3 regions of the Mesorhizobium sp. CA13 genome follow, and region 2 is predicted to be linked to each of the others. Evidence: predicted binding sites of a transcription regulator. Region 2 holds the regulator's gene; each other region holds the start of a gene.

Region 1 (10,350 bases), on a different contig from region 2:
GCTGGTCGTCTATGGCAGCCTGTCGTCGCTGATCGCCACGCTCGGCATGAACTTCCTGCTGCGCGGGCTGATCCAGATCATCAACGAAGGCAAGTCGACCGCGCTGCCGACACTCGGCCAAAGCTGGACCTATACGATCTTCTCCAGCCAGGTTTACGGGATTCCGGTGCAGATCCTGTGGGCGCTCGCCTTCGTCGTCTTCGCCGCGCTGCTCTACAACCGCCACCGCTTCGGCGCGCAGGTGAAGGTGGTCGGCGACAATCCCGACAGCGCCCAGCAGATGGGCATCGACGTCAAGCGGGTGAAGGTCAAGGTGTTCGTCTTCGTCGGCATCGGGGCAGCGATCGGCGGCACCTTCTCGACGATGATCAACTTCACCTGGTGGCCAACAGCCGGCGACGGCTATCTGTTGCCGGTGCTGGCTTCGGTGTTCGTCGGCGGCACGCCGACCTGGGGCGGCATCGGTACCGTGCTTGGCGGCGCGATCGGCGCGCTGACCGTGGCGTTCATCCAGACCGGCGTCGTCGCCGCCGGCCTCAGCGGCTTCTATGTGCAGTTCTTCAACGGGCTGATCATCATCCTGTCGCTGCTCGGCCACCGCTGGAACCAGGCGCGCTACCGCTGAAGCATTGCCGTTCGGCACGACCGTCCGAGCTCATCCAAGTGGTGACAGCAATGGCCGCAATGTCCTACCCCATCGGCAGCGCGGGCCAGCGGTCCACGAGCCTGCCGCCCGAAAACACCGCGATCGATCCGAACTGCTGCAGCACCGCCTCGCTCTGCGTTGGGCGCAGGAAGACGTAGTCGCCGGACCTGGTGGTGGCATCGCCGGGTAGGCCCATGAATTGCTGGTTCGAGGAATGGCCAAGCAGGCCATTGGCCTTCATGCCTTCGGGAAACATCGGTTCCGCCATCCATTTGCCGCCATAGAGATAGCAGCCCTTGCGCGGAAACCGGCCGAGCGCCTGCAGCAGACGGGTGACCGCCGGCGGGCCTGGCAGCATCGGCTCGACCACCTTGAGGATAGGCGTGGCGATGAAGGCCGCGGGCTGGAAGCCGTCGAGCCCGGGCGTGTCGAAATCGCCGGGCAGCACGAAGGCCGACCCGACCGACACTTCGCTGGCCATGCCGCCACGATGAAGCAATGCGGTCTTCGAGCCGCCGATGTTCAGTGTTCGGCGCTGCTCCTCGCCGAGAGCCGCGATGAACGCCGCAGCCCGCTGCGACGCCTCCGCCAGCGCCTTTTCGGGACCGCCGAACAGACCGGGAATATGCGGCGCGTGCGCCTCGTAGGCCATGACGCCTTCGCAGCGCAACCGGGCGGGCAGCGCGTTCAATGCCTTCGACAGGGCCTGCGGTTCGGCGAACCCGCCCCGATGCAGCCCGACATCGATCTCGAAAGCGATGCGCAAGCCGATGTCCAGTTCGGCGGCCAGAGCGCCGTATTCCGTCAGTCTCTCCTCGCTGTCGATCAGCCAGCAGACGCGCGACCAGTCGGCGGTGCCGCTTGAAATCGCTTGCTTTGCCGCGCCGACCGGCATCGGCTTGCCGTAGAGCATGTCGGCATCGGGAAAAGCGTTGAGCACGGCCCTTGTGATCGGCGGATGAAACGTCATGAAGCGACGGGTGCCGAGCGCCCCGGCGATGTGCGAAAGCAGCGGCAGGCAAGCAAGCGACTTGTCGACCAGCCGCACGGCAAGGCCGGGCGCCAGTCTCTGCTTCACCAGGTCGATGTTGCGGTCCAGCCGGTCGCGGTCGAGCACGAGACAAGGCTGAAAGACGCCGGCCGCCCTCAAAGCATCCGACAGGGCGGTGAAATAGCCGCTCATTGGCCGATGCCGAACAGGCCGGCCATGTAGGGCGAGACGAAACGGTTCTCAGGATCGATGTCTCGCCGAACGGCCATGGCCTCATCCCAGCGCGGATAGAGCTTTTTGAAATCCGCCGCCTTCAGGCTGTGCATCTTGCCCCAATGCGGCCGGCCGCCATGCCTGCGGAAGATCGGCTCGGCCGCCCGCATGAAGGGCTCAGGGTCATTGGCGGCATCGTGGTGAATGGCGATCGAGCAGGTCAGACGCTTGTAGAAGGGCGAAAGCCAGAACATGTCGGGTGCCACCGAGCGCACCTCCATCGGAAAATAAACCTCCGGAAAGTGCTTCTCGGTCAGCTCGATGATCTGCGTGATCACCTTCGGCCCCTCCTCGAAGGGCAGATGATATTCCATCTCGTTGAACTTGGTCTGGCGGTCGCTGGCATAGACTTTGAGCCAGTCCTGCACATAATCCTCGGCCGGCACCTTTTTCACGGCGCCGCGGATCAATGAGCGGCGCAGCCACGGCAACCGGCGCAGTGCCCTGCTCAGCTTGCGCAGCGTCGCCAGGCCGGCCTCGTCGTCCTCGGTAGGCCTGGTGGTCGAGTTCGCGTCGCTGAGGTCGCTGGCGATGAACTGCGCGTAGCCGGAAAACGGAATGTAGTAGAATTCGGCCGAGCGGTGCGCGGCCATCATCGTCTCGAAATCGCGCAGCATGTCGGCGATCGGCAGCACCCACTTGCGGCGGCGCAACCGGTAGGTCGCGATGTTGTTCAGCGTGACTTCGCTCAAGATGCCGAAGGCGCCGAGCGCAACGCCCATCGCATGGATCATGTCCTGGTCGCGGGTCCGATCGAATTCGCGCAATTCGCCCCGCCCGTCCACGATCTGCACCGTCTCCAACCGGGTGTGGTAAGCACCCAGCGTCAGTCCGGAACCATGGGTTGCGGTGCCCAGTGCGCCGCCGATCGCCTGGCGGTCAATGTCGCCCATATTGGGCAGGCCCTGCCCGATGCCTTGCAGCATGTGCATCAGCGGACCAAGCCGCGTCCCTGCCCGCACCCGCGCGTGATGGCTTTGCACATCGTGCGAGACCAGCCCCTCGATCTTTTCCAGGGAAACGATCGAGCCTTGCGATGCCACCAGCGGCGTGAAGGAGTGGCCAGCACCCGCCACGCGCAGAGGTCCGGGTGCCGTGCGCACCAGGTAGGCAAGCTCACCGGCGTCGGCGGGGGCGGCGACCAGCTTCGGCTCGGCGCGCACGAAGCCTGACCAGTTGCTCCAGTTTTGCGCGGTGATTGTCGACATCCGGCCGTCCCGTCACGCGCGCCGACGGCGCTTAATGGTCACGAACAGACCAAGCAGCGCCACGCTGGCAAAGGCGCTTGCAGCGGCGAATTCGGGCACCGGCCGGAAATCCTTGCCGACGATCAGCAACGACGCCGCGATCGGGCCTATCGCCAGGCCGAGCAGTTGTGCCGCCGGCACCAGCAGCACGGCCGTGCGCGTCTCGTCGGCGGTGATCGCCAGGCGGATCTGGTAGGGCACGATGAACAACAGGATGAAGCCCATGACCAAGGCGGCGATCCAGAATGTCGTCAGGCCAGGTGCGCTGGCAAGAACAAGGGAGGAGACCAGCGCGACGGCACCGATGGCCGTAATGGCGATCCGGTAATCGATGCGCGCCTCGAATACGGTTGCCGTCATCGCGCCCAGAACCTGCGTCGCCAGGCTGGCCGAGACGATCAGGCCGACCGTCCAGCTATCAATCCCATACTGCGCACCGAGCGGCTCCAGGAAGGCCCAGATCGCGCCGAAGAACATGAAGTAGCAGAAGACCGAGAATAGCGCGGTGATCGACGGAACCGTCAGCACATTGGCCAGGTTCTCCTCTTTCGGCAGGTCGGCGTAGTCACCGGGTACGGTGAAAGCGGCCGCCAGCGAAACGACGCAGACGACGGCAAGCACGATGAAGCCGCCGGACGACCCGGCGGCGGGGATGACATAGAGCGCCAAAAGCAGAGCGAGCGCGCATTGCGCCAGGGTCTGCAGCGTCACGAAATAGCCGCCGATGCGCTCGGCCCGGCGCGAACGGGCGATCAGTTCGGTGGCGATCGCGACCAGGCCGCCCTCAGCCAGCCCGGCGATGGCGCGGGCGGCGATCAGCGCATTGGCGCTTGCGGCATGGGCGGTCCATACATTCGCCAGGGCCAGTAGGATCAAAAGGACGGCGCTTTTCCAGCGCATGTTGCGCGCGGAAAGCAGCATCGCCACCACGGCTGAACCGATGGCGATCGCGATCATCTCCGCCGTGGCGACCAGCGCCAGCTCATCGCCACTGACATGGCCCTCGGTGTAGAGCGCGCCAAGCAGCACGGGCTGAAGCCCGAGGATCAGCAGCCCGACCGAGCCGATCCATAATGCGGAGCCGAGCTCGACGCCGGTCGGATTGCCGACCAGCCAATCGCCATTTTCCGCTTGTGCGGCTTGTGTCGCAGTCACGAGGCGCCTCCCAACGTCCTTGCAGCGCGATAAAAAAACTGACAACTTGTCAGCATTACGAAACTGATACTTGATCATGTTTCTTGTCAACCGGGAATGTTGAAGCTCTCGCGAGAGATTGGGCGCATGGCGGAAGCAAGGCGGACGGGGACGGAGCCGAGGCGCAGGCCAAAGCAGGAGCGGAGCCGCGAACGCATCGACGCGATCCTTTCGACGGCCATGCGGCTGATCGGCGAAAAAGGCATCGACGCCGTGACGATGAAGGAGGTGGGCGCTCTGGCGGGTGGACCGATCGCCACCGTCTACCATTATTTTCCCAACAAATCGGCGATCCTGGCGATGCTCTATGAGCGCTTCTCGGAGGAAAGCCGAGCACGCTTCGGTGCGATCATCACAGAAATAAGCGGGCTTGAGGACGTAACGACTGCCGCGGACCGCATGCTCGAGGACTATTACCGGCGCGTTGCCGACGACCCGGCCATCCAGGATCTGCAGAACGCGATCCAGGCCGACAAGGCGCTGCAGAACCTCGACATCGCAGAGACAAGGCACCAGGCCAAGATGTTCTGCGACCACGTCGCTCCGATGCTGCGGCCCGACCGGCGCGAAGACTTCGCGCGCGTGGTGTTCCTGATCTTCCAGCTTGCCGGCGGGGTCGTGCGGCTGGCACTGACGCAGGACGAGAAGGAGGGTCGCCGCACGATCGACGACTACAGGTCCATCATCCATGCGCAACTGAGATTGTTTCTATAGTTTTCCGGCGGCGGCTTTCGCGCCCCACTCTCCCGTGACGTCGACACGTCTTGCGTATCGAAGTGTCGGGCGGCATGGATCTCTGACCGGCAGCGGCAGAGCCCCCCTTCGCGCCGTGTTCTGCCGTCGATTGCCGGCGGAACCGGCGCATTTTGCATGAGAGGCCAGCGGCAACCGGCGCGTTCTGCGAGGAGGCTCTGACGGAAAACAAATTTCGCGCCGCTGTCCGATCGCACGCGCCTTGACTCTCGCCGGCCAGCAGCCTATTTCACCGCCACGTTAGCACTCGCCCTTGGTGAGTGCTAACCACAGGCCCGGCTCCGCCGGGCTTTGTAGATTGTCCGGCTTCGCCGGACGGAGGAACTGTTTCTCACCGTTCTCATCGAGGAAGAAAACATGGCAAAGTCGAAGTTCCGCCCGCTTCATGACCGCGTGGTCGTACGCCGGGTCGAATCCGAATCCAAGACCGCCGGCGGGATCATCATCCCGGACACGGCGAAGGAAAAGCCGCAGGAAGGCGAGATCATCGCCGTCGGCTCCGGCGCCCGCGACGAAGCTGGCAAGCTCGTGCCCCTGGACGTCAAGGCTGGCGACCGCATCCTGTTCGGCAAGTGGTCGGGCACCGAAGTCAAGCTCAATGGCGAAGACCTTCTGATCATGAAGGAATCCGACATCATGGGCATCATCGGCTGAATATCGGCCTTTCCGTCACCTGAATCTTGAATCTTCGGGCTCAATCCGAGCCCCTGCCAGGAGTTGAACATGGCTGCCAAAGACGTAAAATTCTCCCGCGACGCCCGTGAGCGCATGCTGCGCGGCGTCAACATCCTCGCCGACGCGGTGAAGGTCACGCTCGGCCCCAAGGGCCGCAACGTCGTCATCGACAAGTCGTTCGGCGCACCGCGCATCACCAAGGACGGCGTCACCGTCGCCAAGGAAATCGAGCTTGAGGACAAGTTCGAGAACATGGGCGCGCAGATGGTCCGCGAAGTCGCTTCGAAGACCAACGACATCGCCGGCGACGGCACCACGACCGCGACCGTTCTGGCGCAGTCGATCGTCCAGGAAGGCCACAAGGCGGTTGCCGCCGGCATGAACCCGATGGACCTGAAGCGCGGCATCGACCTGGCCGTGACCGAAGTGGTCGCAGCTCTCGGCAAGGCCGCCAAGAAGATCAAGACCTCCGAGGAAGTTGCCCAGGTCGGCACGATCTCGGCCAATGGCGACGAGTCGGTCGGCAAGATGATCGCGGAAGCGATGCAGAAGGTCGGCAACGAAGGCGTCATCACCGTCGAGGAAGCCAAGACCGCCGAGACCGAACTCGAGGTCGTCGAAGGCATGCAGTTCGATCGCGGCTATCTCTCGCCCTACTTCGTCACCAACCCCGATAAGATGGTTGCCGATCTCGAGGACGCCTACATCCTGCTCCACGAGAAGAAGCTCTCCAACCTGCAGGCCATGCTGCCGGTCCTGGAAGCGGTCGTGCAGACCTCCAAGCCGCTGCTCATCATCTCCGAAGACGTCGAAGGCGAGGCCCTGGCCACGCTGGTCGTCAACAAGCTGCGTGGCGGCCTGAAGATCGCCGCCGTCAAGGCTCCGGGCTTCGGTGACCGCCGCAAGGCCATGCTGGAAGACATCGCCATCCTGACCGGTGGCCAGGTCATCTCCGAAGACCTCGGCATCAAGCTCGAGAATGTCGGCCTCAACATGCTCGGCCGCGCCAAGAAGGTGTCGATCTCGAAGGAGAACACCACCATCGTCGACGGCGCCGGCAAGAAGGCCGAGATCCAGGGCCGCGTTGCCCAGATCAAGCAGCAGATCGAGGAGACCACCTCGGACTACGACAAGGAGAAGCTGCAGGAACGTCTGGCCAAGCTCGCCGGCGGTGTTGCCGTGATCCGCGTCGGCGGTGCGACCGAAGTGGAAGTGAAGGAAAAGAAGGACCGCGTCGATGACGCCCTCAACGCGACCCGCGCGGCCGTGGAAGAAGGCATCGTTGCCGGCGGTGGCGTGGCCCTGCTGCGCGCTTCGGGCAACCTCAAGGCCACCGGCGTCAACTCCGACCAGGCCGCCGGCATCAACATCGTGCGCCGCGCACTGCAGGCTCCGGCCCGTCAGATCGCTGCCAACGCCGGTGCGGAAGCATCGATCGTTGCTGGCAAGATCCTCGAGAACAAGGGCGCGACCTTCGGCTACAACGCCCAGACCGGCGAATATGGCGACATGATCGCCATGGGTATCGTCGATCCGGTCAAGGTCGTGCGTACGGCTCTCCAGGACGCGGCCTCGGTCGCCGGCCTGCTGGTCACCACCGAAGCCATGATCGCCGAGGCTCCGAAGAAGGAGTCGGCTGGCGGTATGCCTGGCGGTATGCCCGGCGGCGGCATGGGCGGCATGGGCGGCATGGATTTCTAATCCAGCCATCTGCTTTATGCATGCGGAAAGGGCGGCAGCGATGCCGCCCTTTTCTTTGCACATTCAGGCTTTGCTCCACCGTAGTCGGTTGGAACCAGCGTCAGACAGCAGTGTTCTCTGCTTGCCGCGTCGCCTTGCCCGCGAGGACTGCCTGCTCGATCAGGGCAGCCACCTCATCGGCCACGACGTTGATCGATGAGCGATCGCGGGTGGCGCGGGCAATCACCATCAGGCCTTCCAGCGAGGACTCGACCAACAGCGCCAGCGCCCGGGCGCGGCGCTCGACCACCCCTGCCTTAGCAAACGCCTGGCGCAGCAGGCCAATCCACTGCTCGAAAGCGGAGCGGCAGATTTCCTCCAAGTCCGGCACGTCGTTCGGCGCATCCAGCACGACCGGCGCGACCGGGCAGCCGAGCGAGAATTCGTTGTCCTCCAGCATGCGAGCGACCGACTGGTAAATGTGGTGGACGGCAACCGCCGGATCGCTTTCCGCCGCCAGCTCGGCGCCAAGCCTCTCAGTCACCTCGGCCACGCTGGCGCGCGTCACTTCTACGACCAGCTGATCCTTGCCACCGGGAAAGTGGAAATAGAGCGAGCCGCGCGGGGCACCGCTGGCGCTCAAAATATCGTTGAGCGAAGTGCCGTGATAGCCGCGCCGCCTGAGCAGCAATCCGGTCGTTTCGAGTATGCGGGCTCTCGTGTCGTTTGCCATGTCAACCTCTGTCAGGAGAGATCGTTATAACCCTTGCCAGGAATATGACAACTGGTCTACATAATATGTAGACCAGTCTATATATTCAGCGGAACCCAAATGCGCAGCTATCGTCTTGAAGGTTCGGGCGGAACCGAATGTCTGGTGATGCGGGAAGAGGTGCGGCCGGAGCCAAGGCCCCAGGAGATCGTGGTGCGGGTGCGCGCCACCTCGCTCAACCGACGCGACACGATGATCCTCAATGGCACCTACCCCTTGACGCCGCGCCGCGGGATCGTTCCGCTGAGCGACGGCGCCGGCGAGGTTGTCGCCATCGGCGATGATGTCACACGCTTTGCCGTCGGTGACCGCGTCACCGGCAGTTATTTCGCCCGCTGGATCGATGGCCGCATCAATGCCGGACCGATCGACCAGTTGGGCTGCACGCTGGATGGCATGCTCGGCGAATATGCCGTGCTTGACGAGCAATGGGCGGTGCGACTTCCCGAGCATCTCGACTGGCGCGAGGCGGCAACGCTGAGCTGCGCCGGCCTGACAGCCTGGAACGCACTGACCGGGGCGGAGATTCCCAAGCCCGGCCAATGGGTTCTGGTCATCGGCTCGGGCGGCGTCTCGCTATTCGCGTTGCAGTTCGCCAAGCTGCTCGGCTGCCGCGTCGTCGCCGTCACCTCTCGCGCCGAGAAGGCCGGCAGGCTGCGGGCGATGGGGGCTGACCTCGTCGTCTCCTCGATCGACATGCCGGAATGGGGGGCGATGGTGCGTGGCGAGACCGGCGGTGTCGACCTTGCCGTCGAAACCGGCGGCCCGCCGACCTTCGCGCAGTCGATGATCGCCAGCGCGCTTTACGGGCGCATCGTGCTGCTCACCATTCAGGATGCGAAGGGCGCAACGGTGCAGATCCCGGGCGCCGTCTATCAGCGCAGCCTCGCCACCATCGGCCGTCTGTTCGTCGGCAGCCGCGCGAACCTCGAAACGATGCTCAACGCCGTCTCGGCGCACCGGTTGAGGCCGGTGATCGACAAAATCTTCCCCTTCGCCGAGGCCCGCGATGCCTACCGCTATTTCCAGCAAGGCGACGTGTTCGGGAAGGTCGTCATCGACGGCGCCTGATCTTCAACATCGATCGAACCTGAAGGGGAGAACAGCAATGACAATTCGTGAAGCTTCGGCCGAGTGGCAAGGCACGCTGAGGGAAGGTTCAGGCCGGCTGCGGCTCGGCAGCGGTGTGTTCGAAGGCGCTTATTCCTTTCCGTCGCGTTTCGAGAACGGCCCCGGCACCAACCCGGAAGAACTGATCGCGGCCGCGCATGCAGGCTGTTTCTCTATGGCGCTGACCTTCATCCTGGGCCAGGGAGGTCATATTCCGCAGGACATCCGCACCATCGCCAGGGTGCACCTCGGAGCGACGGAGGCCGGGCCGACCATCACCCGCATCGACCTTGAAACGGCGGTCGAGGTCGCGGGGCTCGCCGAAGACCAGTTCGAGCGCCTTGCCCAGTCCGCCAAGGCAAGCTGTCTCGTCTCGCGCGCGCTGGCCGGCGTGCCCCGGATCAACCTCAAGGCGACCCTCCTGGGTACCGCCACGCAACAATGAATCAGGAGAAGCACGAGATGAGACAAGACAGCATCATGGACAGCCATCCAGAGTCGCGGCGGACAGCCGAAATCATGCGGCGCTTCAACGATGTGTTCCAGTTGCACGACCCGTCGGCGCTGGCCGAACTGGTGGGCGAGGATTGCGTGATCGAAAACACCGTGCCGGCGCCGGACGGCGCGCGCCATGCCGGCAAGTCAGCCTGCGTCGGACTATGGACGGCGATCGCGACCCAGGCCGGCACGCGCTTCGGCCTCGAGGAGACCTTTGTGGCGGGCGAGCGGGCGACGATCCGCTGGCGCTACTGGATGGCGGACGGCAATTCATTGCGCGGCGTCAATCTGATGCGCGTCGAGGGCGGCCGGATCGTCGAGGCCATGGGCTACGTCAAGGGATAGGCCGGCTTCACCATATGAGTTACTCCTAATACACACCGGTTTGTGCTAGGAATTGAGCCCGACCGCCATTCGACGATCGAGAAAGACCATAGGGAGGACTAATGTCATGAACATCAGAACCGCCTGCTTTGGAGCACTCGCGTTGACCGTCCTCAGCGGCACGGCA
Region 2 (10,350 bases):
ATCTCGCCGAAACGGGTGCGATGGCGGCGCGCCAGGATACGGTAGCCCTTCAGCATCAGCGCGGCCGCCGCCAGCCATTCGCCGCGATGGCCGCGCCGATAGGCCTTTTGGCGGCTGACGCTCGGGAGCCTAGCCACGGTCCTCTCCAGAGGCATCCCTGAGTTCCAGCAGCCGCCGATAGAGCGCCTGCTTCTGGCCGCCGGTCATCCTGGCCGCTTCCGCCGCCGCCTTCGAGGCCGGCATCTCGGCGGCGAGCGACAGCAGCAGGCGATCGATGTCCGCGGGCGTCTCCGCCCTGGCCTCGGCCGGACCGACACAGACGACGATCTCGCCCTTCGGCTTATCGGCCGCGGCATAGTGGTCGGCCAGCGCCCGCAGCGTGCCGGTGCGCATCTCCTCGAAGGTCTTGGTCAGTTCCCTGCCGACCGCTGCCTTGCGCTCACCGCCGAGCGCTTCGGCCATCGCGCCGAGCGATTCGGCCAGCCGGCGCGGCGATTCGAAGAAGATCAGCGTCGCCGGCACCGCTTTAAGCGCTTCCAGCCGCGCCAGCCGCTGCCCCGCCTTGACCGGCAGGAAACCGGCGAACAGGAAGGCATCCGAAGGCAGGCCGGATGCGGTGAGCGCGGCAAGCGGCGCCGACGGACCGGGGATAGGCACGACGCGAATGCCCTGGTCAAGCGCCTCGCCGACCAGCCGGTAGCCGGGATCGGAAACCAGCGGCGTGCCGGCATCCGAGATCAGGGCCACGCTCTGCCCCGACTGGAGCGCCGCTATCAATTTTGGCCCGGCCTCGCCGGCATTGTGCTCGTGATAGGCCGTGGTGCGGCGACGGATGCCGTAGCGGTCGAGCAGCACGCGCGACACGCGCGTGTCCTCGCAGGCGACGATGTCGGCGGCGGCCAGCGTCTCCAGCGCGCGCAGCGTGATGTCGGCGAGATTGCCGATCGGCGTCGCCACCAGATAAAGCGCCGGTTCGAGCGGCCGGGCCGCAATCTCGGTCTGCCCGATCACATAGCTGCGCTTGCCCGTCTCGCCAGTCACCGGTGCCTTCTCCGTCAGCGGCGCGCCCGCGTCCAGATGGAGCCGCGAAGGACGTTCCGAAATCATTCGCCTGTTTGGCACGGCCCGCGCCGGGTTGCAAAAGCGGCTGTAATGCAAGGCGAGCGCCATTCCTTCGCCACAGTAGGGAACGAAACCGGCTTTCGCAGATTTAGCCCCTGATTCCCCTGGGAGGACAGGATGGACAGACTGACGATACAGGACGCTTTCGAGCCCTACTATGCAGGCCGCAAGCGCTTTGCCGCGCAAGGAGACGGGAAGCCGCCCGCCACCACAGACGGCAAGCAGGGGCCCGCGCGCCGCCCGCCACCAGAGATCAAGCTACCCGACAACGAACCCGACAGCACGACGGAGCACTGACCGGACGATGCCCAATCGCTTCGATATTTTCATCACCCGTCTCGAAACCAAGAACGCCCGCCACGGCGCAGCACTACCCTCGATAAGCGACCAGCACCGCGCCCGCCGCGATAAGGGCGACGCCAAGCCAGTTCGCACTGGTGAGCCGCTCGCCGAGAAAGACCGCGCCAAACACCGCCACAAGCACGACGCTTAGCTTGTCGATGGGCGCCACCTGCGCTGCATTGCCGATTTTCAGCGCGCGAAAATAGCAGAGCCACGAGGCTCCGGTCGCCAGTCCCGACAGGCCGAGGAAAAGCCAGGTCTTTCCGGAGATCGAGGCCCATGATTGGAATTGGCCACTGGCGGCGAGGATGGCCGCAAGCACGACCAGGATGATAGCTGTCCGGATGAGGGTGGCGAAATCGGAATTGATCGTTTCGATGCCCACCTTGGCAAAGATCGCCGTCAGTGCCGCGAAAGCCGCTGACAGGAGCGCCCAGAATTGCCAGGAAAGCGTCAGGTTCATTTCGGGCCTCGCGATGTCCTGGGTCCAGATAACGTGAAACCCGCGCCTCCAGAAGCGCAATCTCCGGCTTCGGGATTGAGAGCGGTATCCCGCCTTCGTCCTCCTCGGATCTGCGCGCCGCTTCGCATTACTCCGCTGGTGGATGACTTCACTGGTGGATGTGGGAGCCTACCGCGCCAGATCGGCCACCACCGCGTCGAGCACGATCATGCCGGCGGGCGTGGCGCGCAGGCGGGCGTTGCCGATCGGCGCCACCAGGCCTTCGCCCTGCAGCACCGACAGCCGTGCGCTCGACAGGCCGCGCCCGGAAAACGCTTCGTAGCGCGACAGGTCGATGCCTTCCGCCAGCCTCAGCCCCATCAGCAGGAACTCGTCGGCCTCTTCCGAGCGCGTCAGGGTCTCGCCGCCGGTGACGCCATGGCCCTTGGCCTCGACAAGATTGGCCCAGGTCTCCGGCATCTTCTCCGCGATGGTCACGACGCGGTGGCCGTTCTCGACGAAACGGCCATGCGCGCCGGGGCCGACGCCGACATATTCGCCATAGCGCCAGTAGGTCAGATTGTGGCGGCTCTCGGCGCCCGGCTTGGCGTGGTTGGAAATCTCATAGGCCGGCAGGCCGTGCGCCGCCGTGATCTCCTGCGTCAGCGCATAAAGGTCGGCGGCGTGGTCGTTGTCGGGGATGATGAATTTCTTCGCCGCGTGCAGCGCGTGGAACGGCGTGCCTTCCTCGATGGTCAGCTGATAGAGCGACAGATGGTCGGCGGCGTGGCCGATCGCCTGTTCGAGCTCCGTTGCCCAAGCCTCCGGCGTCTGGCCTGGCCGTGCGTAGATCAGGTCGAAGGAGAGCCTTGGGAATATCTCCCGTGCGAGCCCGATCGCGTGCAGCGCCTCGTCCACATTGTGCAGCCGGCCAAGGAAGCGCAAATCCTTGTCGTTCAGCGCCTGCACGCCGAGCGAGACCCGGTTGACGCCCGCCGCGCGATAGCCGCGAAAGCGTTCGGCTTCGACCGAGGAGGGATTGGCCTCCAGCGTCACCTCGATGTCGTCGGGCACCGTCCAGTTCTTCGCCACGGCATCCAGGACCCTTGCTACCGTTTCCGGCTTCATCAGCGACGGCGTGCCGCCGCCGAGAAAGATGCTGGTCACCTCGCGCGGGCCGGTGCGCTGGCGCATCGTCGCCAATTCCGCCTCGAAGGCGGCGGCAAAGCGCTCCTGGTCGACCGGCTGGTGGCGGACATGGCTGTTGAAGTCGCAATAAGGGCACTTGGCCGCGCAGAACGGCCAATGCACATAGACGCCGAAACCGGGGCTGCGGTCGAGCGGCATGGTGGCGCCGGGCCTGATCATGCCGAGCCTAACCTGGCCAGACCCAATCGAGCTTGGGCGAATTTCTGGAAGGCGCGGGCGCGATGCGACAGCGCCGTGGCCTGGCCGGGCTTCCAGCCATGTTTCTCCTCGGCGCTCATCTCGCCGAAGGTTTTTTCGAAGCCGTCCGGCAGGAACACCGGGTCATAGCCGAATCCGAGCTCGCCGCGCGGCGGCCAGACCAACGTGCCTTCGGCCTCGCCGCGGTAATATTCTGCCTCGCCGTCGGGAAAGGCCAGGCAGATGACGGCGACGAAGCGTCCCGTGCGCTGTGCGGGCGTGGCCGCGCCGACTTCCTGCAGCGCCACTTCGGTGCGCTGCATGGCGATGCCGAAATCCCTGCTGCCATCAGGCGTTTCAGCCCAGTTGGCGGTGTAGACGCCGGGCGCGCCGTCGAGCGCGTCGACACACAGGCCCGAATCATCCGACAGCGCCGGCAGGCCCGTCGCCTTGGCCGCGGCGAACGCCTTGATATAGGCGTTCTCCTCGAAGGTGGTGCCGGTTTCGTCGGGTTCGGGCAAGCCATAGTCCTTCGCCGATTTCGCCTCGAATCCGAACGGCGCCATCAGATCGGCGAATTCGCGCAGCTTGCCTTCATTGTGGCTGGCGACGACGATCTTTTTTCCGTCGAGTGAATGCATCAAAGTCCCCAGATTCTCGGCTCGGCGAATTCGATCGAATTGCCGGAAGGATCGCGGATATAGAGCGAGCGGCCGCCTTGCGGCCATTCGAATTCGCTTTCGATGGCGATGCCCTTCGCCTCCAGATGGGATCTCCAGCGGCTGATTTCATCGGCGGTCGCCGCGAAGCAGAGATGGCCTTCGCCTGATGTGCCGTGCGGGGGTACTTTCAGCCTCGCGTCGGGCGCGGGCGGGACCTTGGTCGCCTCGGCGTTGAAGATCAGCAGCACGCCGGCTCCGCAACGGAAGAAGAGATGGCGGCCCTCGACCTTCCCGAGAGGAGTGAGGCCGAGGACATCGGTGTAGAACGCTTCCGCTGCGGCTAGGTCGGTGACGTAGAGGGCTGATTCAAGAATGGCGGAGGGTATCACGAGGCGCCCCCCTCTGCCCTGCCGGGCATCTCCCCCACAAGGGGGGAGATCAGCCGCCATCGCGGCTTTCGCCAATTACTTTCGTTGTAGAAGTGAACGGAGCGCCAAAGCTGCCAATCTCCCCCCTCGTGGGGGAGATGTCCGGCAGGACAGAGGGGGGCGCTCACGCTCGGCATCCAGGATTCAAACCACCGCCATCTGCTGCAGACTCACCAGCCTCTGGATGCCTTTCTTGGCCAGGCCCATCAGCTCGGCGAACTGCCCTTCCGAAAAGGGCTCGCCCTCGGCTGTGCCCTGGATCTCGACGATGCCGCCCTTGCCTGTCATGACGAAATTGGCGTCGGTGCCGGCGGAGGAATCTTCGAGATAGTCGAGGTCGATGACCGGCTGGCCTTCATGGATGCCGCAGGAAATCGCCGCGACATGGTCCTTCAGCACCTTGCCGACGCTCACCATCTGCCGCGCTTCCATCCAGCGCAGGCAATCGTAGAGCGCCACCCAGCCGCCGGTGATGGAGGCGGTCCGGGTGCCGCCATCGGCCTGGATGACGTCGCAGTCGACGGTGATCTGCTGCTCGCCCAGCGCCTGCAGGTCGACCACGGCGCGCAGCGAGCGGCCGATCAGCCGCTGGATCTCCAGCGTGCGCCCGCCCTGCTTGCCGGCGGAGGCCTCGCGGCGCATGCGCTCGCCGGTCGAGCGCGGCAGCATGCCGTATTCGGCCGTCACCCAGCCTTTTCCGGAATTGCGCATCCAGCCCGGCACCTTTTCCTCCAGGCTTGCCGTGCACAGGACATGCGTGTCGCCGAACTTCACCAGGCACGAGCCTTCGGCATGTTTGGAGACGCCGCGCTCGAAGGAGATGGCGCGCATTTCGTCGAACTGGCGTTTGGAGGGGCGCATTCGGCCTGCTTTCTTGTCAGCTTTTTTGAATCTTGGCCGGCTTTTAGACGCATGCGGGGCACGGCGTAAAGGAAAATGGACCGGCGACCGCAAACGCGGCGACACTGGGTGATCGCGCAACGCGACACCGGATGATCGCAAGTGCGACACCGGGATGATCGCAAGTGCGACACCGGGTTGCGCGCGGCGCCGCGAAGTCTATATCCTTGAACCGGAGGTTATGGCCGCAATGACCAAGGCAGTCGATCCCGCTTCGCAGTCGCTCGCTCTTCCCGCGCCGGCACTTCAGGCGCTCGATATGCGTTCGCGCGACATCTTCCGGCGTATCGTCGATTCCTATCTGAGGGACGGCGAGCCCGTGGGATCGCGCAGCCTGTCGCGCATCCTGCCGTCCTCGCTGTCGCCGGCCACCATCCGCAACGTGATGAGCGACCTCGAACATCTCGGCCTGATCTATGCGCCGCACGTCTCGGCCGGCCGCCTGCCGACGCAGGCCGGCCTGCGCTTCTTCGTCGACGCCTTCATGGAACTGGGCGACCTCTCCGACGAGGAGCGGCGCAGCATCGAGGCGCAGGTGCGCGCCTCCGGCTCGGGCGCCACGCTGGAACACATGCTGACCGAGGCCAGCCAGATGCTGTCTGGCATGTCGCGCGGCGCCGGCCTGGTGCTGGCCGCCAAGAACGAGGTGGCGCTCAAGCACATCGAGTTCATCCAGCTCGAGCCGACCAAGGCGCTGACCGTGATGGTGTCGCAGAACGGCGACGTCGAGAACCGGGTCATCGATCTGCCGGCCGGCATCACCGTCTCGCAATTGCACGAGGCCTCGAATTTCCTCAACGCCCATATTCGCGGCCGTACGCTGGCCGAGGCGCGGGCGGAGGTCGCGCGTATCAAGGAAGAGACAAGGGCGGCGCTCGACACGCTGTCGCAGGACCTGGTGGAGAAAGGGCTGGCGGTGTGGGCCGGCGCGGAAAGCGGCCTGCCGGCGCGCCTGATCGTGCGCGGTCGCGCCAATCTTCTCGAAAACGTCACCGCCCAGGCCGACATCGAACTCTTGCGCCATTTGTTCGAGGACATGGAGACGCAGGACGGGCTGATCCAGCTGCTAGACCTCGCCGAGGCCGGACCGGGCGTGCGCATCTTCATCGGCTCGGAAAACAAGCTTTTCTCGCTCTCCGGCTCGTCGCTGGTCGTGGCACCCTACCGCGACAAGGACGCCCGCGTCGTCGGCGCGCTCGGCGTCATCGGCCCGACCCGGCTCAACTATGCCCGCATTGTCCCGATGGTCGACTATACGGCGCAGCTGATATCGCGCATGCTGCGCTGAGGGCTGGGATCGATCCAGACGGCCGAGGAGAGAAAAGATGGCGCTGGAATCGTTCAAGGCCCAGATCAGCCTGCTGCTGGAGGAGATGGTCAACCAGCCTGAGGATGTGCGGGAAGTGCAGGAGCAATTGCGCGAGAAGCTGCGCGAAATGCGCGCCATGGGCATGCCGCTGCCGGCCGACCTCGTCGAACTGGAAAAGAACCTCGACGCCGATCTCGACGCGGATACCTGACCCGAATTCCCCGTGTCGTCCGGAACGACTGCCGAGCCCGCCCGTTCCCTTGATGCATGTGATCCTCGGTCTTGGGACAACGACATGCATAGCGAAGCGAGAAGCTGGAGACTGGGATGATCAGACTTGCCGGCGCCGTGGCGATCCCTGCAGCATTGCTTTTCGCCGCGACGGCATTGGCCCAGCAGACAGAGCCGGTGCTCAAGGGCGCGGCCGCATTCGGTGACTGGCGGGCCGACGAGCCGGGCGTGCGCCGGCTGATCAGCCCGCAAGACCAGCCCAGGCCCTATGTCACCAGATCCGCCTCGAACAGCGCCGGTCCGGTGCAAAGGCCGCAAGGCGCCGAGCCGCGGCTGCCGGCGGGTTTTTCGGCGGAACTGATCGCTTCGGGCATCGACAATCCGCGCGTCGTGCGCGTCGCGCCCAATGGCGACCTGTTCGTCGCCGACAGCGAGGCCAACCAGATCCGCGTCTACCGTCTGGGCGAGGGCAACGCGAAACCCGTCAGTGACGGCGTCTTCGCCCGCAATCTCAACCAGCCCTACGGCATCGCCTTCTATCCGCCCGGGGACAGTCCGCAATGGGTCTACGTCGCCAACAGCGACAGCATCGTGCGCTTTCCCTACCGCGATGGCGACCTGAAGGCCTCCGGCGAGCCGGAAACGATTGTCCGCGACATTCCGGCCACTCATCACTGGACCCGCGACATCGCCTTCTCGCCGGACGGTAAGACGCTCTATCTCTCGGTCGGCTCCGGCTCGAACGCCGCCCAGGACATGGCAAGGAAACCGCGGGGCGGGCTCGATGCCTGGGCCAAGTCGAAGCCGCTCGGCGCCGCCTGGGGCTCGGAGGAAGGCCGCGCCGACGTAAGGGCTTTCGACCCGGACGGCAAGAATGGCCGCATCGTTGCCACCGGCCTGCGCAATTGTTCGGGCATGGCCATCCAGCCGGCGACGGGCGCGCCGTGGTGCGTGGTCAACGAGCGCGACGCGCTCGGCGACAATGTGCCGTTCGAATATGCGACCGAAGTGAGGGAAGGCGCCTTCTACGGCTGGCCCTGGTACTATATCGGCGACAATGAGGATCCGCGCCACAAGGGCGCGCGTCCCGACCTTGCCGGCAAGGTCACCGTCCCCGACATTCTGATGCAGGCGCATTCGGCGCCGCTCAACATCGCCTTCTACGACGGCAGGAATGTCCGCGCGGGATCCGGTTTTCCGGCCGAATACAGGGGCGACGCCTTCGTCGCCCTGCACGGTTCGTGGAATCGCGGCAACAGGACCGGCTACAAGGTGGTGCGGCTCAAGTTCAAGGACGGCAAGCCGACCGGCGAATATGAGGATTTCATGACCGGCTTCGTCACCTCCGGCGGCGAGGTCTGGGGCCGGCCGGTCGGCGTGGCGGTGGCGAATGACGGCGCGCTGATCGTCACCGAGGACGGCAACGGCACCATCTGGCGCGTGACCTACGGCGACGGGCGGTCCTGATCCGCTTGGGAGGTCCCGAGCGCGGCGCATGCCTGGTGCAACCAAATCCGGATCCAGGCAATTCCCGCCTGCGAAACTCTGTGCGACAAGGCGTCCCAGCAGTTTCGCGGACGCAAGGCTCGATCCATGACCCTCACCGGCTTCCTCGCCTACAGCGCCGCCCTTGGCCTCGCCGCCGCCATTCCCGGCCCCGGCATCACCGCGCTTGTGGCGCGCGCGCTCGGCTCCGGCTTCCGCTCCTCGCTGGCCATGTCCTTCGGCCTGATGCTTGGCGACCTCCTTTATCTGACCGCCGTGGTGCTTGGGCTTGCCTTCGTCGCGCAGACCTTCGGCCTGGTGTTCCTCGCCGTCAAATGGGCCGGCGTCGCCTATCTCGCCTTCCTCGGCTGGCGCTTCTGGACCGCCGGCATCACGCCCGAGACGGTCGAGGCCAGGAAAGGCAAGAGCGGGCTGGCGTCGAGCTTCCTCGCCGGCCTGACGGTGACGCTCGGCAATCCGAAGACGATGATCTTCTATCTCGCCATCACGCCGACCATCGTCGACCTCAAGACCATCACGCTGGCCGATTACGGCATCCTCGCCGCACTCACCGTCCTCGTCCTGTTCGTGGTGCTGGTGCCTTATCTGGCGCTGGCGGCCAAGGCGCGCTGGTTCCTGCGCTCGCCGCGCGCCCTGAAGGCGCTGAACCGCACCGCGGCCGGTTTCATGGTCGGCGCGGCGGCGGCGATCGCCGCCCGCCAATAGGGCCATTTTTGCCAAAGCATTCCGCCGGCTCGGCTTTTGCGGGAATGCTTTTCCGAGGCCGATGCGTTTTAGACACGCGCCCCACTCGGATATTTTCGGGCGACGGTCTATCTTGCGTCCGTGGAAGGCCTATCCTGGCGGCCATCCGTCTGAGATCAGTTCCATCCGCCTGACATTCTGGGAGCCAAACCAATGAACAAGTCCGCCGCCTCCGCTCGTGTTCCCGGCCGTGGCCGCATCTACAATTCCATCACCGATACGATCGGCGACACGCCACTGGTGCGGCTCGACAAATTCGCCAAGGAGAAGGGCATCGTTGCCCATCTCATCGCCAAGCTCGAATTCTTCAACCCGATCGCCTCGGTCAAGGACCGTATCGGCGTGGCGATGATCGAGGCGCTCGAGGCAGCGGGCAAGATCGCCCCCGGCAAGACGACGCTGATCGAGCCGACTTCGGGCAATACCGGCATAGCGCTTGCCTTCGCCGCCGCCGCCAAGGGCTACAAGCTGATCCTCACCATGCCCGAAACCATGTCGGTGGAGCGCCGCAAGATGCTGGCGCTGCTCGGCGCCGAACTGGTGCTGACCGAAGGGCCGAAGGGCATGAAGGGCGCCATCGCCAAGGCCGACGAACTGGCGGCCACCATCCCCAACGCCATCATCCCGCAGCAGTTCGAGAACCCGGCCAATCCCGAGATCCATCGCACGACGACGGCCGAGGAGATCTGGAACGATACCCATGGCGAGGTCGACATCATCGTCTCCGGCATCGGCACCGGTGGCACTATCACCGGCGTCGGCCAGGTGCTGAAGAAGCGCAAGCCCTCGCTGCATGTCGTCGCGGTCGAGCCGGAAACCTCGCCGGTGCTCTCGGGCGGCCAGCCCGGCCCGCACAAGATCCAGGGCATCGGCGCCGGCTTCGCGCCGAAAATCCTCGACACCACCATCTATGACGAAATCGTCACGGTCTCGAACGAGGATTCGGTCGCCAATGCCCGCCTCGTCGCCCGGCTGGAAGGCGTGCCGGTCGGCATCTCTTCGGGTGCCGCTTTGCAGGCGGCGATCGTCGTCGGCTCGCGGCCGGAGAACAAGGGCAAGAACCTGGTGGTGGTCATCCCGTCCTTTGCCGAACGCTATCTGTCGACCATCCTGTTCGAGGGTTTGGGGGCGTAGCACGCAGCACGCAGCATAGATTCGCCGCGATCCTTCGCGCCGACGTCAAAAGGTCTTGCCGCTGCTCGCCTGGCCCGCTGAAAAACCAGCCGTGGCGGATGCCGCGGGCTTGAGCAGCGCCCTGCTTCCGGTTCATATCGCCCC
Region 3 (10,350 bases), on a different contig from region 2:
GCGATGACCGCGTCGAGCACCGGCACCTGGGTGACCGGATTGAACTCAGGAGCGCCCTGGAAGACCAGGTTCACGCCAAGCGCGTCGGCTGCGGCCTGGGCACCCTTGCGCATGGTGATGTAGAAACCGTCGGTGGTCAGGCCCGGAACGAGCGCGATGGTATATTTCTTGTCTTGCGCCTGCGCGGGCGCGATAAGCACCGACGCGCTGACGGCGAGAGCCGCGAGCGCGGCAACGATCTTCTTCATGACATCCTCCTCATTGTGTTGGCAGATCTGCCGTTGCAAGTGACATCGAATGGCCGTCATCCGCTTGGGACAAGACGGCCGGGAACGCCTGTTTGCTTTTCGCGGGCAGCTCCTCCCAAGCGCCCTCCAGTCGATATGTCAGCCGGTCCAGCCGACCGATACGATAGCCGTGGTCGCTTCTTCGCCCTCCGCGAGGTCAGAGAACCACAGCACCCGGCATGCATCGCATGCCAAGCTCACAAACTTGTAACACTTTGCAGAAATAAATTGCAACTCGGTTTCCCGGGTCGCAACGCCGGATTTTTCACGCAACATCCGACTGCTCCACAAAGTCCCGGCGAACTATTGCCTCGACTTCTCGGCGGCACAACCGATTTCGTAAAATCGCCGTCGCGAATTGGTAGGCGGCCGTGGCGCGTTGGGCGGGCACTATCGCGGCGGCAGGGCAGCGAGGATGGCTTGTGCCGTCTTCGTATCCGTTATCACGGTGTTGATCAGCCGGGCGCGAGCGGCGCCGATGATGGCCGTCGCCTTTTCCGGTGACGCCGCGACGCCGATCACCAACGGTACGGCGCGGAGCTGCGCCGGCGACATGGCAATCATCCGGCCCTCTCCTTCCCAGGCGATCAGCGCGCCATCGGCATCGAAATAGTGCCGAAGGACATCGCCGGCCGCATGGACCAGTGCCTGCTCGCTCGGCGTGGCTGCGCTCGCCTCGGGTGCATTGATGGCATGCGGCAGGCCGATGCCGACGATCGCGACATCGGTCCTGTCCCACAGCGCGACGGCATCGCTGATGGCGGCATCACCAAGGAAGACCTCACGCAATTCGCTGGAAGGCAGATAGGGTGCATGAATGAAGTGCGGCGTGCCGCCGAACTCCTCGGCGGCGAGGCGGACGAATTCGTTGACCTGAAAATGCGCCGCGTGCTGCTGCATGCCGCCGGTGGCGGCAACGGTCAGCACGCCCGGAACACGCGGCAAGCCGGCGCGGATCACCTCGCGCACCGCGCGCCCCCAGCCGATGGCGACCACGGAGCCGGCCACCAATTGTGCCTGCTTGAGCAAGCCGCCGAGCGGACCGGCCAGCGCCGTCAGTGCGCCTGCGGCCGGCGTTTCGACCACCGCAGCGTCACGGAGACCCAGCCTATCGATCAGCTGTCTGGTGATCTCCTCCGGTGTCGCCAGATCGAGAACCTCGATACGGACGATCCCTTCCGCCCGCGCCCGCTGCAAGAGGCGCGATATGGTCGCGGTGGAGACGCCGAGCTGCCGCGCGATGTCGACCTGCGACATCTCCGCCTCGTAATGCAGTTTGGCGACCGTGTGCAGCATCGTGCGCGATGCGGTCGCATCCTGAATGGGAGGGGCAGCCAGCTTGCAATTCCTTTCAGCAACGTGTTACACACGTATACGCCGATGGGAGTTATCGCGCAAATCCGGCGAACTCGCAACTTGAGGCCGTCCTGCCCAGGCGCCGGCAAGGTGTGCTTTTCCGGGCAATCGACGGCGCATCAAGACGGCAATTCTCCCCTGCCGGCAGGCGGGCAAACTGAACATTCTTGTTTCCACGGGATCCGCGCCCTCGGCCAGAGAGCGCCAACATCGGACAGAGACCATGACAAAGATGACCACCGCGGAGCTGCGCGGCTATCAGCAGATATGCGGCAAGGACGGGGCCATGGTGGCCATCGCCTGCGACCAGCGCGGCGGCATGCGCACCTTGCTGGCGGCGGATCCGGCCGAACAGGCCAGGATCACCAACGACATGCTCGGCGATACCAAGGCCGACATCACGCGCTACCTTGCAAGTGCTGCGTCCTGCGTACTGCTCGACCCGCTCTGCGCGGTGCCGCGGGTCGTCGAGGAGGGCGTGCTGAACCGCGATACCGCGCTGCTTATCGGTCTCGACGCCTCGGGTTTCGACGTCTCGCCTGAAGGCTATCGCCTGTCGCGCCTTGTCCCCGGTATCGATGCGCGCCGCGTGCGCGAGCTGGGCGGCACGGGCGGCAAGATCATGGTGTATCTGCGGGCCGACAAGCCCGAAGCCAATGAGCACAACATTGCCATCCTGCGCCAATGCATCGCCGATTTCGGGCAGGAAGACTTGCTGCTCGTCGTCGAATTCCTGACTTATCAGCTCGAAGGCGAAAGCCCGCAAGATTATGCGGCGAAGACCCCGTGGCTTGTCGAGGAAGGCACAAGGATCTCGCTGGAGTGCGGGGCAAAGGTGCTGAAGCTTCCGTATCCCGGAACGCCGGAAGCCTGTGCCAACATCACGAGAATGGCCGGCGAGGTGCCGTGGGCGGTGCTTTCGGCCGGCGTCAACCACGCCACCTTCCTAGGCCAGGTCGAGATTGCCATGCAGAACGGCGCCTCCGGCGTCATCGCCGGCCGCTCGCTGTGGAAGGACTGCATCTCTCTCGATCGTGACATTCAGCGCGAAAGGCTTAAGACCATCGCGGTGCCGCGATTGCGTGAGATCCAGGCGGTAATCGGGCATCACCGGCGCAAGGCCGCCGCCTGATATCCGCGTTGGATCACCGGCACGTGCAGGACGTCATGCCACTCAGCATAGGGATAGATATAGGCGGCACCAATCTGCGGGCCGCCCGCATTTCGGGCACCGGCGAAATCCTCGAACGGCTGTCCGAAAAGAGCGCGCCAGACCCGCAGCTTGTGCTCTCGCGGATCGCCGGGATGGTGCGCCGGCTCGATACATCTGAGGTTTCAGCCATCGGCATCGGTGTTCCCGGCCGCGTCGACGCGCATCGCCGCGCGGTCCTGTCCGGCGGCTACGTCAATCTGGCCTCCGTCTCGCTGGCGCAGCGCCTGGAGGACATGGCCGGCAAGCCCGTCGTCATCGACAATGACTGCAACATGGCACTGGTCGCGGAGATGGCGCTCGGCGCCGGCCGGGGCCACGACGACATCGCCATGTTCACCATCGGCACCGGCATTGGCGGCGCCGTCGCTCAAGATCGGCGGATCTTGCGTGGCCGGGCAACGGCCGGGCAGCTCGGCCACATCACCGTCGATGTCAATGGCGAGACATGCGCCTGCGGCCGGCGCGGCTGTGTCGAGACCACCAGTTCGGGCACCGCGCTCGGCCGTCATATTGCGCGGGCCGGCTTGCGTCCCGATCTTTCGGTCGACCAGCTCTTTGCCCGCGACGCCGCCGGAGACATCCAGGCGCGCGCTATACTGGAAGCGTGGGCAACGCCCTTGCGTGCCGCCATCGATACCAGCGTCGCCCTGTTCGACCCCGATCTCGTCCTGCTCGGCGGCGGCCTTGGCCGGGCGGCACACAAGGCGCTCGGCCGTGCGCCGGCCCTGGCGCCCTGGTATCAATGCCCGGTCGAGCCCGCGCAGCTCGGCGACGAGGCCGGCGTGATCGGCGCTGGACTGCAGGCGCTGGCCGGAACAGACATGGCGCCCGCGCCGATTTTGGGCCGGTCTTTTGTCCAAACCGGGGGCGCCAGGCGCGCCGTGCTGGTCAACGGCATCCCGGCCAGCGGCAAGAGCACGGTCTCGCGCGGCATAGCCGACCGTACGGGATGGCCGTTGCTTGCGCTCGATACGATCAAGAATCCGTTTCTCGAGGTGCTCGGCGGCGGCGACCGCGCATTCAACCGCACGCTCGGCCGCGCCAGCTATCAGGCGATCTGGTCAGTCGTCGGCGAAGCCCCAGCGGGCTCCACATTCATCGTCGACGCCTGGTTCGGTTTCCAGCCGCGCGAGCTGCTTGAGGATCATCTCAGGAATGCCGGTGTCGAACAGACCTTTGAAATCTGGTGCCACGCGCCCGGCGAAGTTTTGGCTGAACGTTATGGCGCCCGGCTCGGCCAGCGCCCCGCCGGCCATCCAGGCGCGGCCTATATCCCCGAACTGATCGAACTCGCTGGGCGCGCCGAACCGCTGCGGCGCGGCCCGCTCTTCGACGTCGACACGACGAAGCCGATCGACTTCGATGCCATCATCGCGTGGCTGCGAGCGATGATGCCGGGCGGCGTTTAGAGCGTCGATGGACAGGAAGCAGTCAAGCCCGGCAGCTCGAAAGCCGTTTTCGAGCTGCCGGGCCTGTCCGGTCAATAGCCGACGGTGAAGCGCTGCGGGCGATAGGTGGCGAACATATCCTCAATCCGAGATCCTCAATCTGTTCGTACGGCGCGGCCGCCAGGCGCCGTACTCGCAGGCGAGATCATATTCGGCACCAGAATGTCATTGCGGCGCGCGAAGGCGATCAAGGTCGCCCGCACGGTTTCCGCATCGATCTCGCCGGCAATACCGGCTTTGCAAGCGTTGAGGGCGACGGCATGGGCGCCGTTCCGGCTGGCAACGGGCCAGTCCTGCAGCACGGCATATGCTTCCATCGCAGTCTCGATCGTCACCGGAAGCCCCATTCCGACCAGGATCGTCACGGGTTCTTCAAAGCGCATCTGTGCCATGATTTAAACCTCCATTCGACGGCAAACGAACCGAAGCATGTCGGGCAGCCTGGTGCGCGATGACAGGTCGGCGCGGATAAGGCGGGTGCGCCGGCGTCGTCGGATTTTCACCAGCCGCGAGCCTGATCTCGGCCGCCTCGACCGGACTTGGCTTGACCATTGGCGAGCCCCAGCCCGGCGCCGGCAGCGCCCTATGCGCCCTGGCGAGCGCCTCGAGCCAGGCAACGACGGAAAGCGGCGGGAGCGTCCGCCCATCGAGCCAGGCGGCGACCTGGCTTTGCGGGCAACCAAGCTCGTCGACGAGGTCTGCCGCTTTCCACCTCAACGTTTTCAGGCATTCACGCCATTGGCCCGCGATCATGTCGGTCCTCTTCCCGACCGGACATCCGTCCATCGTTCACCACGGCGTTCCGCGAATTGCGCCGACCACGGCGTCCTCCACCCCTGTATTCAGCCGCCGGAGCCTTCCGAAGCTGCCGACACATGCTGAGCCGCCAGAAACATCAGCGTCGAGGCCGCGGTACGGCGGCTCCAGCCCGCGGACTCCGCCATGTCGAGGACGCCCGTCAGCAATGGTCCCAGCACGCTCCTGCATTCTGCCTCGTAGGCGAGAAATTCGTTTGCCGGATGCGTGGGCGCCGGAACGGAACCGATGCCGGTCATAATGGTCTCTCTCCAAACTTTCCCCGGGAAGCGCCCGCTCCCATTCGAGGGAGCGGGCAGTCTCCCATCGTCCTAGAAGTCCATGCCCGCGCCGGCGGGCATGGCAGGGGCGGCGGCTTCCTTCTTTGGCTTCTCGGCCACCATCGCCTCGGTGGTGACCAGCAGGCCGGCGACGGAAGCGGCATCCTGAAGCGCGGCGCGTACGACCTTTGCCGGATCGATGACGCCTTGGCCGTAGAGATCGCCGAACTCGTTGGTCTGGGCGTTCCAGCCCCAGCCGAACTCGCTCTTCTCGCGCAGCTTGCCGACGATGATCGAGCCCTCGGCGCCGGCATTCTCCGCGATCTGGCGCACCGGGGTCTCGATTGCGCGCCGCACGATCTCCACGCCGGTCCTCTGGTCGGCATTGTCGATCACCAAGCCATCAAGCGCCTTGGCGGCCCGAAGCAGCGCGACGCCGCCACCGGGGAGCACGCCTTCCTCGACCGCCGCACGGGTCGCATGCAGCGCGTCGTCGACACGGTCCTTGCGCTCCTTCACCTCGACTTCCGTCGAACCGCCGACGCGGATGACGGCGACGCCGCCGGCGAGCTTCGCCAGCCGCTCCTGCAATTTCTCGCGGTCATAATCGGAGGTGGTCTCCTCGATCTGGGCTTTGATCTGGGCGATACGGCCCTGGATCTCTTCCTTGCGGCCAACGCCGTCGATGATGGTGGTATTTTCTTTTTCGATCACCACTCTCTTGGCGCGGCCCAGCATCTGCAGCGTGACGTTCTCGAGCTTGATGCCGAGATCCTCGCTGATCGCCGTGCCGCCGGTGAGGATGGCGATATCCTCCAGCATCGCCTTGCGGCGATCGCCGAAGCCAGGCGCCTTGACGGCCGCGACCTTCAGGCCGCCGCGCAATTTGTTGACAACCAGCGTGGCGAGCGCCTCCCCTTCCACATCCTCGGCAATGATCAGCAAAGGCTTGCCCGACTGTACGACGGCCTCGAGAACGGGGAGCATGGCTTGCAGGTTGGACAGTTTCTTCTCGTGGATCAGCACATAAGGCTCTTCGAGCTCGACGCGCATCTTGTCCTGGTTGGTGATGAAGTACGGGCTGAGATAGCCGCGGTCGAACTGCATGCCCTCGACCACCTCGAGTTCGGTCTCGGCGGTCTTGGCCTCCTCCACCGTGATGACACCTTCATTGCCGACCTTCTCCATCGCCTCGGCGAGGAAGCGGCCGATCTCGGCATCGCCATTGGCCGAGATGGTGCCGACCTGGGCGATCTCGTCGTTCTTCGTCACCTTGCGGGCATTGGCCTTCAGTTCGGCGACGACCGCCTCCACGGCCTTGTCGATGCCGCGCTTCAAATCCATCGGATTCATGCCCGATGCCACGGCCTTGGCGCCTTCCTTTACGATGGCTTGGGCCAGAACCGTCGCGGTTGTGGTGCCGTCGCCAGCCAAGTCGCTGGTTTTCGACGCCACCTCGCGCACCATCTGTGCGCCCATGTTCTCGAACTTGTCTTCCAGCTCGATTTCCTTGGCCACCGTCACACCATCCTTGGTGATGCGCGGCGCGCCGAAGGACTTGTCGATAACGACATTGCGGCCTTTGGGACCGAGCGTCACCTTCACCGCATTGGCCAGAATGTCGACGCCGCGCAGCATTTTCTCGCGGGCTTCGGTATGGAATTTCACTTCCTTGGCAGCCATTGGATCACTCCTTCGCTTTAGGCAGCTTTCGTTGACTGGTAACCTCGCAAGAAGCCGTCAAGCGGCCTTCTTCATCGTTGCGGTCTGCTCGATCACACCCATCACGTCGCTTTCCTTCATGATGATAAGGTCTTCGCCGCCGAGCTTGATCTCGGTGCCGGACCATTTGCCGAACAGGATGCGGTCACCCACCTTGACGTCGAGCGGCTGAAGCTGCCCGGCTTCGTTGCGCGCGCCAGGGCCGGCGGCGATCACCTCGCCTTCCTGCGGCTTTTCCTTGGCTGTATCGGGAATGATGATGCCGCCGGCCGTTTTTTCCTCGGCTTCGATGCGGCGGACCAGGATACGGTCATGCAACGGGCGAAACGTCATGTCGTTCTCCTTCAAGGACAAACAGTTTGAGGTTCCTCCGCGCCGGACCGGCAATATCGGCCGGCTCGGGGTGCCGCGACCTTGTTCAGCATCGCGCGCGCATATCGAGCTAGTTTTGCAGCTTTCCGCTTTCAAGAGGTCTGCGCAAAAATTTTAGCACTCGCCACATGAGAGTGCCAACACACTGTTATCATGAGGAAATTCTGACCAGGCCGACGATTTCATCGCTTGAATTTTCGAAAGGAGCCAACAAAATTATTTTGGCCCGCGCTGCCGAAGCGCAGCCGGAACCTGGACGCTATCGAGGAGTTTTGCGAACGGAGCACAACAATGGACCGACAGAAACTTTCGCCGATCATGCCTTCCCTGACCGACATGCCCGACATCCCGCTTGACCGGCTGCTTTCGCCGGCCAGGCACTTCAAACATCCCAACGAGGTGTTGGCAGACGACGCGCTCGACCTTTGGGAAAAGCGGGCGATCCTGTCGTCTTGGGCCTCGGACGCCTGCGCGGTGGAGTCGATGCCGGAACTGCGCCTGCCGCAGGGAGTCGAGCGGCCGGTTTCCTTCGACCAGATCATGGAGGCCCTGTGCAAGCTCGACATCGACGCGTCGGCGTCCCGGTCGACGCCGGACGAATTCCGCCACGACTTCGCCAGGATGCATGCGTGATCTCATAAACGAAAGGAGAAGCATATGGTGACTGCGGTCAGCAGAGAATTCCGCCTGCAGATGGATGGCTACGGCCTGACCACGGCCGAGATTCATTATCATATGCCCGACTACCCCAACCTGCTGCAGCTCTATGTCTGGCAGGAATACGACCTCGCTCCCGAGTTCCCGGAGCTGAAGGGCTTCCTTGGCTATTGGGAAAGCGAACTGGACGGCACGCTGCACTCCGTGCGCGTCGCCCATCATCGCCTGATCACACCATCGGAATGGCGCGCCGTTGACGGCATCGTTGCCATCCATTGAGCGGATCAAAAAAACCTGAAGCGCGTCGCCTGCGACGCGGCGCGCTCAAAGGCCCGATCGCGCATACCTAAAGTCAGAGCTTCCGAGCAGGATAAGTGGTGGGATCCATGTCATCCTGCTCCGACAGCCATTGGCCGGACCGCCCCTGGCATCCTCGCGGAGCGGGGTTGGCGAAGCGAAGGAGGGCGGCCTCTCGTCAGGCCGGCTCGCTTGGCCGCCTTCAAGAAAGCTTTGTAGGCAGCACGCCCGCTGCGCCAGCCATCCAGCGCATCGCGGCACGCACGGTCGGCGGCGCGCCAGCTTGGGCCACGCGCCCATTTCGGCCATTGTTGATCCAGGCATTCCAGAGCCTCGAAGCTGCTGGCGATCTTGCGGGGCGCATTCGAGAATTCGAGCGTAATCGGCTGAGGGAACCGAATATCGTTCATCACTTCCTCCGTTTTTTGACGTCTTTTTGCGAGTAAGCAATCGGATGGAATCATCGGCGACCGTCCATCCGCGATCGAGATGGTCATCGGTTCAGGCGGCGTCAAGGGCCGCCGGATTTTGGCGAGACCTTCGATCAGGCCTCTTGACGCCAGACCCCTCAGTTCCCAGATCGAATCCGCCGGCGCCGGAAGGGCCGGCATGGTCAAGGAGTGCCCATCCTTGGCACTCCTCGTACCCATGTTGCTCAGCGAAGGAGGATATGGCTATGAGAACCGCTTTCGACTTTTCACCACTCTATCGGTCGAGCATAGGCTTCGACCGTATTTTCGACCTCCTGGAGAATGCCAGTCGGACGGCGAATGTAGACAATTGGCCGCCCTACGACATTTCCAGGACCGGTGACGACGCTTATCGCATCACCATGGCGGTAGCCGGCTTCAGTGAAGACGAATTGAGCATCGTTCATGAGCCCAACATGCTCGTAATCGCCGGCGAGCGTGCCGGAGAGGACAATGGCGAATACCTGCATCGCGGCATCGCCGGACGGCCGTTTGAGCGGCGCTTCGAACTTGCCGACCATGTGAAGGTGACCGGCGCCGGCCTCGTCAACGGTCTGCTGACGGTCGATCTCCAGCGCGAGATTCCCGAAGAGATGAAACCGCGCAAGATCGAGATCGGCACCAGCATGGCCAAAGCCAAGGAAAAGTCCGTCCCAGTGGAGAAACAGGCGGCCTGAGGCATTCCGGGTCAAAGCTGCCACCGCCGGACGCCGGTCGTCCGGTGGTGAGACGCAAGCAAAGAGGAGAAAGACAATGAGCGTACGTGATCTCATTCCTTTTGGCCGGGAACGCGGCCAGGTCCCCGGCCTTTTGCGCGATGGCGAACGTGATCCGTTCATGTCGTTGCACCGCGAGGTGAACCGCCTTTTCGACGATGTTTTCCGTGGTTTCGGCTCGGGGCTGCCGTCCTTGTCGTCGGTTGCCGCCGATGGCGGACGCTGGCCTAGCGTCGAGATCTCCGACAGCGGAAAGGAGGTCCGTGTCACGGCCGAGGTGCCCGGCATGGAGGAGAAGGACATCGAGGTCCTGCTCGATGACGGCGTGCTGACCCTGAAGGGCGAAAAGCGGTCCGAGAGCGAGGACAAGGAGCGCCAGTTCTCCGAACGCTACTACGGCCGTTTCGAGCGCCGCATTCCGCTCGGCGCCGAGGTCGAGCAGGACAAGGTCGAAGCGCGCTTCAGGAATGGCCTGCTGACGGTGACCCTGCCGAAGACCGCGAAAGCGCAAGCGCAGGCAAAGCGCATCGAGATCAAGAGTTGAGCGACCCTATGCCGGCGGTGGGGGACAAGCCCACCCGCCGGTTTAGGTCGAGACGGCAGTGTTGACGGCTTACACTGCGGACGCGATCGCTTCGCCGGCTGGATTATCTTCGGCGACAGGTCTGTCTTTGTGCGGTGGCTCGGTTTGGCTGGCTCCGTGAACGCTTTTGCTTGGCTTGTATGGTTCTGGCGG

What was found. The regulator HrcA, encoded in region 2, represses chaperone genes, less so after heat shock. The targets are predictions, from matches to a motif close to GTTAGCACTCNCNNNNNGNGAGTGCTAAC.
Region 1: the regulator HrcA is predicted to act here: its motif matches at 5,344-5,372, upstream of groES (co-chaperone GroES).
Region 3: the regulator HrcA is predicted to act here: its motif matches at 7,588-7,616, upstream of LB566_RS29735 (co-chaperone GroES).

The regions. Positions count from the first base shown of each region.
Region 1 is NZ_JAIUHS010000001.1:333,151-343,500, forward strand. It holds gene LB566_RS01700 (ABC transporter permease) at 1-625, shown strand, start outside; gene LB566_RS01705 (DSD1 family PLP-dependent enzyme) at 690-1,829, opposite strand; gene LB566_RS01710 (D-arabinono-1,4-lactone oxidase) at 1,826-3,118, opposite strand; gene LB566_RS01715 (MFS transporter) at 3,131-4,312, opposite strand; gene LB566_RS01720 (TetR/AcrR family transcriptional regulator) at 4,439-5,065, shown strand; gene groES (co-chaperone GroES) at 5,462-5,758, shown strand; gene groL (chaperonin GroEL) at 5,828-7,480, shown strand; gene LB566_RS01735 (TetR/AcrR family transcriptional regulator) at 7,581-8,192, opposite strand; gene LB566_RS01740 (zinc-dependent alcohol dehydrogenase family protein) at 8,292-9,302, shown strand; gene LB566_RS01745 (OsmC family protein) at 9,340-9,786, shown strand; gene LB566_RS01750 (nuclear transport factor 2 family protein) at 9,804-10,184, shown strand; gene LB566_RS01755 (hypothetical protein) at 10,291-10,350, shown strand, end outside.
Region 2 is NZ_JAIUHS010000007.1:118,788-129,137, reverse strand. It holds gene LB566_RS17955 (YraN family protein) at 1-137, opposite strand, end outside; gene rsmI (16S rRNA (cytidine(1402)-2'-O)-methyltransferase) at 130-1,041, opposite strand; gene LB566_RS17945 (hypothetical protein) at 1,240-1,419, shown strand; gene LB566_RS17940 (EamA family transporter) at 1,493-1,927, opposite strand; gene hemW (radical SAM family heme chaperone HemW) at 2,096-3,274, opposite strand; gene rdgB (RdgB/HAM1 family non-canonical purine NTP pyrophosphatase) at 3,271-3,933, opposite strand; gene LB566_RS17925 (VOC family protein) at 3,933-4,343, opposite strand; gene rph (ribonuclease PH) at 4,527-5,243, opposite strand; gene hrcA (heat-inducible transcriptional repressor HrcA) at 5,473-6,570, shown strand; gene LB566_RS17910 (hypothetical protein) at 6,608-6,802, shown strand; gene LB566_RS17905 (PQQ-dependent sugar dehydrogenase) at 6,919-8,289, shown strand; gene LB566_RS17900 (LysE family translocator) at 8,416-9,033, shown strand; gene cysK (cysteine synthase A) at 9,226-10,206, shown strand.
Region 3 is NZ_JAIUHS010000023.1:26,361-36,710, forward strand. It holds gene LB566_RS29690 (ABC transporter substrate-binding protein) at 1-248, opposite strand, end outside; gene LB566_RS29695 (hypothetical protein) at 387-563, opposite strand; gene LB566_RS29700 (sugar-binding transcriptional regulator) at 678-1,583, opposite strand; gene LB566_RS29705 (tagatose-bisphosphate aldolase) at 1,867-2,775, shown strand; gene LB566_RS29710 (ROK family protein) at 2,811-4,265, shown strand; gene LB566_RS29715 (DUF982 domain-containing protein) at 4,400-4,696, opposite strand; gene LB566_RS29720 (helix-turn-helix transcriptional regulator) at 4,677-5,057, opposite strand; gene LB566_RS29725 (hypothetical protein) at 5,147-5,359, opposite strand; gene groL (chaperonin GroEL) at 5,432-7,063, opposite strand; gene LB566_RS29735 (co-chaperone GroES) at 7,121-7,435, opposite strand; gene LB566_RS29740 (hypothetical protein) at 7,766-8,107, shown strand; gene LB566_RS29745 (usg protein) at 8,132-8,410, shown strand; gene LB566_RS29750 (DUF982 domain-containing protein) at 8,521-9,039, opposite strand; gene LB566_RS29755 (Hsp20 family protein) at 9,105-9,575, shown strand; gene LB566_RS29760 (Hsp20/alpha crystallin family protein) at 9,652-10,158, shown strand.